DNA from 4 places in the Luteibacter sp. 1214 genome. Region 4 is predicted to be linked to each of the others. Evidence: predicted binding sites of a transcription regulator. Region 4 holds the regulator's gene; each other region holds the start of a gene.
The links. Region 4 encodes FliA, which starts transcription of late flagellar genes. Its sites were predicted from a motif close to TAAAGTTTNNCNNNCNNNGGCCGATAA; they were not measured.
Positions count from the first base shown of each region.

Region 1 (2,200 bases), on a different contig from region 4:
GACGCACTTCGGTGACGATGGCGCTGAGGCGCTCGTCCATCGCGCGGAACGCGCCCTGCAGCTGGCCGAGTTCGTCCTGACGGGTGACCTGCACGTCGTGACCCAGCTTGCCTTCGGCAATCTGGTTGGCGACGTTCACGGTGACCGACAGCGTGCGGAGGATCGAGCGGATCACCAGCACGCCGATCAGCAGGCTGACGATCAGGCCGAGCGACAGCGCAATGATGCAGAAGGCACGGATCGTCTTGTACTGGGCGGCCTGCTTTTCATAGATCGCCGCGGCTTCGTCGCGCTTGGCGGTGACCAGCTTGGCGAGCTGCGCCTGACGATCCATGAGGATCGGGCGGACGGACATCTCCATGACGTCGAGCGCGCCCTCGTCACCCTGCTTGAGGGCGTCGAGCATGTCGTTCTTGGCCGAGTTGTACTCGTCGTTGGACGACTGCCAGCGGTCGTAGAGCTTCTTGATCTCCGGCGACATCGGCATCTTTTTGTAATCGTCCTTCAGCTTGGCCATCTCGTCCTGGAGCTTCTGGAACTCGGCAAGCTTCTGGTTGACCTGATCCTTCTCGGACACCTTCGCCGCGGCTTCACCCATGACCACGAAAGCCATCAGGGCGCGCGTGCTCACCTGGCTGAGCATCTCGGACGGAACGAGTTCTTCCTCGTAGACCTTGCGCAGGCCTTCGTTCTGAAAGTACATGGCGCCGAGGCCGACGGCGGCGCCGCCGATCAGCATGACGCCCAAAAGACCGAGCACACCGTAAAGGCGTCCACGGACGGTCAGGGCGGGCATCTTGAACTTGAACTTATTCATTGCGATTCCAATCGGCAAAGTGCGGCAGTGGCAAACCGGGCATCTCACGCCACGGCGACCGAAGCCGCCACGGCGCCTCTACGCTCAGGCGACGGCTTTGACGTCGGTGGAAGCCAGCGCGGCTTCCAGCATCTGGGCGTCCTGCGGCTGCAGGAGACGGTCGACGTCGAGCAGCAACACCATGCGCTCGCCGACGGACGTGAGGCCCTTCAGGTATTCGGTATCGACGGTGGTGCCCATGTCGGGAACCGGACGGATGCCGCCGGGAGCGACCTCCACCACGTCGGAGACGGCATCGACCACCACGCCGAACTGACGGCCGTTGACCATGACGATGACGGTCACGGTGGTGGCGGTGTATTCCTCGCGCGCCAGATTGAAGCGCAGGCGAAGATCGAGCACCGGCACGATCGCGCCGCGCAGGTTCAGCACACCCAGCACATAGGACGGTGCCTGCGGGATGCGCGTCACCGGTGTCCAGCCGCGGATTTCGCGGACGGCGAGGATATCCACCGCGTATTCCTCGTTACCGAGGTTGACGGTCAGGTACTGCGCGGCCTCGTCGGACGCGTCGATGGCGGTATTGGCTGCTTGATTCATGTCGTTCCCACGGCGGATCGGATCGGCGGTTCGGGACCCCTTCCCTTGGGGTATCGGCTATTCCGGTGGGGACTTGAGGGGGAATTTTGCGGTGCCGCATCCGGTGGGGAGTGCGGCGGGATGGGGGCGGAACGGGCGGGATGGGGGCCGGAATGGGGAACCGGGGGGTGCCGCTTCATTGCTTTGTCGGCTTTTCGCGCGCAGGGCGCGCTCCTACCGTGCGGCGGTACACCGCACGGGGATACCTGACGGGGTGCCGCACGGGCCAACGCACGGGAGTACAGCACGGTGTTAACGCATGGGTTACCGCGCGGCGGGGATGGCCGACGGTTGTAGGAGCGCGCCTTGCGCGCGACCCCGTTCAACCCACGGCAATCAGGCCGCCTTGCGACGCGCCTGCAGACGCACCAGCCCGGCGACGTCGGCGATCAGCGCGACGGAGCCGTCGGCCAGAATCGTCGCGCCGGAGATGCCGGTAACCCGGCGATAGTTGGCTTCCAGCGACTTCACCACCGCCTGCTGCTGGCCGATGAGTTCGTCGACGAACAGACCGATGCGACTGCCCTCGCCTTCCACCACGATGACGATACCGTCGTCGATGGCACGGCGCTGACCGGCGCAGCCGAATGCGTCGAACAGCCGCACGATGGGCAGCCAGTGATCGCGGAAGCGGAACAGCTCGCCGCCGCCCGCCACGCTGCGAATCGCATCCGGCTTCACCTGCACGGATTCGACGATGGAAACCAGCGGCACGATGTAGGTTTCTTCACCCACCGCGGCCGT
Region 1 covers NZ_JAVDSQ010000008.1:81,845-84,044, forward strand. The annotation lists gene J2X57_RS16915 (methyl-accepting chemotaxis protein) at 1-817, opposite strand, end outside; gene J2X57_RS16920 (chemotaxis protein CheW) at 902-1,417, opposite strand; gene J2X57_RS16925 (chemotaxis protein CheA) at 1,793-2,200, opposite strand, start outside.
Region 1: the regulator FliA is predicted to act here: its motif matches at 1,468-1,494, upstream of J2X57_RS16920 (chemotaxis protein CheW).

Region 2 (2,200 bases), 180 kb from region 4:
AGGCGCGCGAGAAGCCGTTGGCGCAGGCGTAGCAGTCGCAACCTTCTTCGATCACGCGGGTATCGGTAGCGAACTTCGCGTTCCGGATGCGCAACGTGCCTTCATACGTGAAGAGGAACCCGTTGCGCGCGTTGCGCGTAGGCATCACGCAATCGAACATGTCGATGCCGCGACGGACGGCCTCGACGATGTCTTCGGGGCGTCCCACCCCCATCAGATAACGGGGTCGATCCTTTGGCAGCATCGGCAGGGTCAGGTCGAGCGTGTGATTGCGCTCCGCCTCCGGCTCGCCGACGGCCAGACCACCCACGGCGTAACCGTCGAAGCCGATTTCCACCAGCCGCTCCGCCGAACGGTGGCGCAGCTTTTCGTACGTACTGCCCTGGACGATGCCGAACAGCGCGTTGGGGTTTTTCAGGTCGTCGAAAGCCTGGCGGGAACGCTCGGCCCAGCGCAGGCTGAGCTCCATCGAGTCAGAGGCGACCTTTTCGGTCGCCGGATACGGCGTGCATTCGTCGAAAATCATCGCGACGTCGGAGTCCAGCACCTTCTGGATCCGCATCGACTCCTCGGGCGAGAGGAACACCTTCGACCCATCCACCGGGGAGGCGAAGGTCACCCCCTCTTCGGTAATCTTGCGCTTGTGCGCCAGCGAGAAGACCTGAAAACCGCCGGAGTCCGTAAGGATCGGCTTGTTCCAGCCGATGAACTTATGCAGCCCGCCGAATTCGCCGACGATCTCGAGGCCAGGCCGCAGAAACAGGTGGAAGGTATTGCCGAGGATGATCTCCGCGCCGGTGTCGAGGACATCGCGCGGGGTCATGGCTTTCACGGAGCCGTAGGTGCCCACCGGCATGAAGGCCGGGGTTTCGACGGTGCCGCGGCCGAATCGGAGACGGCCACGCCGGGCCGCGCCATCGGTGGCGAGGAGTTCGAAGGGAAGCTGGGTCATCCGCGTAGTGTACCGGGAGTCGGCCCTTCGGACCTGCAGGTCGGGCGCTGCGCGGACGGGGAGCATTACCTTGCCGGGGCGGCGGCCCAATGCGCTCGCCGTTTACGCGTACAGGTGTCGGCAAGCGCCTACCTAAAGTTCCGCACGTTTCCGCCGATTCCTATGCCACAGGAGCGAGCCCAGACCGGGGTCCGCCCAGGCCCTCGGAGGACCTGCCCTTTGATCATCCAGCCGACCAGTATCGCCGCCCAGCTATGGGCCGGCGCGGCAGCGGGCACCACCGCGGCCGTTGACGCCTGGCGGGTGGGTACGCTGCTGACGGCACGCGTCATGGGGCAGAACGACATCGGCAAGCTGCTGCTGGACATCGGCGGTATCACGGTGGAGGCCGACACCACGGGCACCCAGCTTCCCCAGCAGTTTCAGGTGCGCGTCCTGACTCAGGGCGCACAGCCTCAGCTCGAAGTCCTCATCGCCCACCCCGAGGAAGGCGTCACGATGCAGGGACTGCGCGAACGGCTCCCGCTGCAGAATGGTTACGCGCCGCTGCTCGGCGCACTGGCCTCACTGGCGCGCAGCCCGGTGGCCCGCTCGCTGCCGGCACCCCTGCGAGCCGCACTCGCCACGCTCGAGGCTTCGATCAGCGGGCCCGATGACGTCAGCACGCCGATGGGCATGAAGGAAGCGATCGCCAAGAGCGGCAGCTTCCTCGAATCCCATCTTGCCGAGCCGACGAAAGAGACGCCGGCGGCCGACGATTTCAAGGCGGCATTGATGGCGCTCCGCCGTACGCTGGCCGATCTTCCGCCGACACGAAGCGCATCGGGCGTCAGCACCGGCCCCGGACTTCCGCGCCAGCTTGGTGACACACCCCCGCCGCTCGCCCAGCGCGCACTGATTGCCCAGCCTCGCGTAGCGGAATTCGCCATCACTGAAGACGACGTCGACGCGCTGGTCGGCCAGTTACGGACCGACACGCGTGCCGCACTGTCCCGTGTTGAGATCGGTCAGCTGGAATCCCAGCCGCAGGCCGGACTATGGATGATCGAAGTGCCGCTGGCGAACGCGCGCGGTTACGACGTGCTCCAGTTGCGGATCGAGGAAGGCAAGCCAGGCCCTGGCGAGCCGGATGGCCTGTGGACGGTCGGCTTCGCCATCGACCCGCCCTCGCTGGGCGCCGTACAGGGTGAGATCCAGCTGCGCATACCGCGCGTGTCGGTGCGGCTGTGGGTACAACAGGCCGACACC
Region 2 covers NZ_JAVDSQ010000004.1:116,682-118,881, reverse strand. The annotation lists gene tgt (tRNA guanosine(34) transglycosylase Tgt) at 1-952, opposite strand, end outside; gene J2X57_RS11395 (flagellar hook-length control protein FliK) at 1,172-2,200, shown strand, end outside.
Region 2: the regulator FliA is predicted to act here: its motif matches at 1,086-1,112, upstream of J2X57_RS11395 (flagellar hook-length control protein FliK).

Region 3 (2,200 bases), on a different contig from region 4:
CGCCCCCAACGGTACCGGCCATCGCCCTTCCCCCGTCGGCATCGTAGTCACCGGGCATGTCCTGATGACGCTTCGCTTCCAGACCTCGCCCGCCTTCGACCTGGCGGCGCGGAGCTGCGATGAGCAGCACTGGGATTCCAGCGCCGACGTGCTGGCGACGCTGATCGAGGCGATCGTCAATCTCGCGGCCAGGCGCATGGAGGACGTCTCCGCCGATCTGAAACAGCTGTCCGACCGCGTCTTCACCACCGAGCGCCTGGGCACGCCCGCCCTGCGCGACTGCATGCTCGAGGTCGGCCGGCTCGAGGGCGAGCAGGCACGCAACCGCTCTTCCATGCTGGGCGTGCAGCGTATCGTCTCGTTCGTCAGGGCCAAGCAGCCCGAGTGGATGTCCGATCAGGTCGAGGTCCGCCTGCGCGTGGTCGATCACGACCTTCGCACCCTGGACGAGTTCGACGATCAGCTGACGAACAAGCTGCAGTTCCTGCTGGATGCGAGCCTGGGCTTCATCAGCACGGACCAGAACCATGTGATGAAGGTGCTGACGGTGACCTCCGTGGCGACCATTCCTCCGGTGATCCTGGCCGGCGTCTGGGGCATGAACTTCAAGCACATGCCCGAGCTGGACTGGACCTTCGGCTACCCGATGGCGATCGGCGCCATCCTGCTGAGCATCCTGTTGCCCGTGCTGTTCTTTAAATGGCGGGGCTGGCTCGAAGGCGACTGAGCGGCGTCTCTAGCGCAGTCCTTCACCATCGTGAAGGCCTGTAAACCTGACGTACGTCGCATTTTTTTACATTGGGCCGTATTTTCCCTAAAGTTCGCGGCTGCACTGCCGTTAGCACCCTTGAGGGTCGCCCGGTGGAAGCCGGTCGAAACGACACGGGGCTGCCATCCGGCGCGCCCGACTCGGGGGAGGAAGTGTTCGGTGCCAGTCAGTAGTCACTATCGCGTTCGCCACGCCCCGTCGTGGGGTCGTCCATGAAGACGCCGTGGCATGCCATGACGGGCGGCCTTCCCGAGACGCGACTGCTGGCGTCGGTGGCCGAGTTCACCCACCACCGCGATATCGACGCCCTGGACCACAGCCTGGTCCTTTCGCTGGCCGAGCTTATGCCGGTCAACAGCGTCACCTTGTGCAAGCGTGGCGAGAGTCTGCAACAGCCCATCGAGTCGATGGTGGTCTGCGGCCGCAAGAGCGAGGGCGGATTCGTCGTCAACGCGCTGGAACCACCGCGCGAGGGCGACCCGGTCGACACCATCGTCTGCGCGATGGAAACCCTCGAAGCGATCAGCGACGTCACCGACAACGGTGACTGCCGCCTCGTCATTCCCATTCAACGCGACGGGTCCGCGATCGGCGCCCTGATGCTCGAGGCCGACGATTCGCTCGACGCCGTCCGTGTGATGGTCGAAGGCTTCGCGCGCATCTACGGCAACTACATCGCCCTGCTGAACGAGAGCGAGCGCGACAAGCTGACCGGCCTGTACAACCGCCGCAGCTTCGAACAGCGCCTGCGCCGCCTGCTCAAGCTCAGCCGCCAGCGTGCGCGTGCCGCCGTGGGCGGCGAGGACGAACGCCGTGGCGGCGTGCGCGACGACGACAGCAAGATCTACCTCGCCATCCTCGACATCGACCACTTCAAGCGGATCAACGACACCTACGGTCACGTCTACGGCGACGAAGTCATCCTGATGCTGGCCCAGCAGATGCGCGCCAGCTTCCGCCAGAGCGACGTGCTCTTCCGCTTCGGCGGCGAAGAGTTCGTCATGCTGATCGCCGCGGAAAACGAATACGTGGCGCAACACGCGCTGGACCGCTTCCGGCAGTTCATCGCCGATCACACGTTTCCGCAGGTCGGCCACGTCACTGTCAGCATCGGCTATGCGCGGATCACCGAGAACGACTATCCCGAAATCGTGCTCGATCGCGCGGACAAGGCGCTGTACTTCGCCAAGGAGAACGGTCGCAACAGCGTCTACGGCTACGAAAGCCTGACCCAGCGTGGCGAGCTCGCCGCGCCGGTCGCCCTCGGCAGTATCGACCTCTTCTGACCACGTGATGGCCCGCTAAGCGGGCTTCGTCGGATAATGCCGCCCCGCGGCCCTGCCGTGTGGTCGCACCCGGAATGCCAGACTGATCCTCGGCCCGACCTCGCCGCGCGACTTCGGGATGCCGTGGTCGTAATGGAACTGCGTG
Region 3 covers NZ_JAVDSQ010000014.1:49,443-51,642, reverse strand. The annotation lists gene J2X57_RS19680 (CorA family divalent cation transporter) at 1-727, shown strand, start outside; gene J2X57_RS19675 (GGDEF domain-containing protein) at 982-2,055, shown strand; gene J2X57_RS19670 (alpha-ketoglutarate-dependent dioxygenase AlkB) at 2,071-2,200, opposite strand, start outside.
Region 3: the regulator FliA is predicted to act here: its motif matches at 816-842, upstream of J2X57_RS19675 (GGDEF domain-containing protein).

Region 4 (2,200 bases):
GTGCCGGAAGACATCGCCTCCGCGGATGCGCGCAAACTCGTCTGCCTGGCCGCTCAACTCGTCAAGCAGCGCACCGACGAACCGGACGACGCGATTCTCGCCGACCGTTTCGGCTTCTCCACCGCGCCAGCCATCGCCTGACACCGGGAACTGAAGTAACGTGACCACGGCATCCGCATCCGCACACCCTTTCACGGCAGTGAATTCCTTCATGAACACACACGTCGATTCCACCCAGGCTGCTGGGCTCAACTGGCTCGCCGACCGTCGTCCCACGCGCAGCATCGCGGTGGCGGGCGGCAAGGGCGGCGTGGGCAAGACCACGGTGGCGGTCAACCTCGGCATGGCGCTCGCGATGGGCGGCCGTGACGTGGTCCTGCTGGACGCGGATCTGGCCATGGCGAACATCGACGTGCTGCTGGGCCTGCAGCCCACGCGCCATCTGGGCCACATGCTCGAAGGCGAGTGCCGCATCGAGGACCTGATCCTCCACGCCAACCACGGCCTGAAGGTGATCCCGGCGACCTCGGGCGCGCGCCGCATGGCGCAGCTGCCGAATATCGAGCACGCCGCCGTGATCCGCGCCTTCGACGAATACCCGGTCGCCCCCGAATATCTGATCGTCGACACCGCCGCCGGCATCTCCGACAGCGTGTCGATGTTCGCGGCAGCCTCCGACGAAGTGGTGGTCGTGGTCTGCGACGAGCCGGCCTCGCTGACCGACGCCTACGCGCTGATCAAGGTGATGAGCCGCGAGTTCGACGTGAACCGCTTCCGCATCGTCGCCAATATGGTCCGCCATGCGCAGGAAGGCCGTCAGCTGTTCGAGAAGCTGGCCCGCGTGACCAACCGCTTCCTGGACGTGTCCCTGGATTTCATGGGCATGGTTCCGCACGACGAGTACCTGCGTCAGGCCATCCGCCGCCAGGCGGCCGTGGTCGACGCCTGGCCGAGCAGCCGCTCGGCGGTGGGATTCAAGAATCTGGCCCGGTCGGTCGATACATGGGGTGAACCCGAACCCCGGGTGCAGGGTCGCATCGGCTTTTTCGCCGAACGGAACCACATGGGGGGAGGGCTGCCGCTGTGAGTGTCGCTAGCGAATACCTTGAAATCACTAGAGTTCCAGCGGATCAACTGGTTAAAACGCATGCACCCCTGGTGCGCCGGATCGCCTATCACCTGATGGGCCGCCTGCCGCCAAGCGTGGACGCGAATGACCTCATGCAGGCTGGAATGATCGGACTGCTCGAGGCCGCAAGAAATTACTCGCCGACTCGCGCGGCCAGCTTCGAGACCTATGCGGGCATCCGCATTCGTGGCGCCATGCTGGACGAACTGCGCAAGACGGACTGGACCCCGCGCTCCGTCCACCGGAAGTTGCGCGAGGTGGCTGAAGTAACGAGGCAGATCGAGAACGAAACGGGTGGCGACGCCGAAGACGCGGAAGTGATGAAGCGGCTGGGTATCGACGCCATGGAGTACAACCAGATTCTGGCCGACGCGGCGAGCGCGCGGTTGCTGAGCCTCACGGCGCCGGAAGGCGACGAAGGCGCGGCGATCGACGTCGCGGACCCCGACGCCTCGGGCCCGGAAGGCAACTTCGAGAAGAACGGCCTGCGCGACGCGTTGGCGCAATCGATCGACGGCCTGCCGGAACGCGAGAAGCTGGTGATGTCGCTGTACTACGATGAAGAGCTCAACCTGAAAGAAATCGGTGTGGTACTTGGTGTGAGCGAGTCGCGCGTGTGCCAGATCCATGGCCAGGCCCTGATTCGCCTGCGTGCACGCATGACGGGTTGGAAAGACAAGCAGTGACGGCATCGCGGTGCCGTCGCCGGTAAAGAAAAAGCACGTGGCGGAGAGCAGTTTTGGACAAGAACATGAAGATCCTCGTGGTGGACGACTTTTCCACCATGCGGCGCATCGTCAGGAATCTCCTGGTCGAGTTGGGTTTCACCAACACGCTCATCCAGGAAGCCGAAGACGGTAACGCGGCCCTCGCGTTGCTGCGCTCGCAGCCGATCGACCTCGTCGTCACCGACTGGAACATGCCCAACATGACGGGCATCGACCTGCTTCGCGCCATCCGCGCCGATGCCGGTCTGAAGTCCTTGCCGGTGCTGATGGTGACCGCGGAAAACAACCGCGACCAGATCATCGCCGCCGCGCAGAGCGGTGTTAACGGCTACGTCGTCAAGCC
Region 4 covers NZ_JAVDSQ010000004.1:301,090-303,289, forward strand. The annotation lists gene flhF (flagellar biosynthesis protein FlhF) at 1-141, shown strand, start outside; gene J2X57_RS12290 (P-loop NTPase) at 212-1,087, shown strand; gene J2X57_RS12295 (RNA polymerase sigma factor FliA) at 1,084-1,815, shown strand; gene cheY (chemotaxis response regulator CheY) at 1,869-2,200, shown strand, end outside.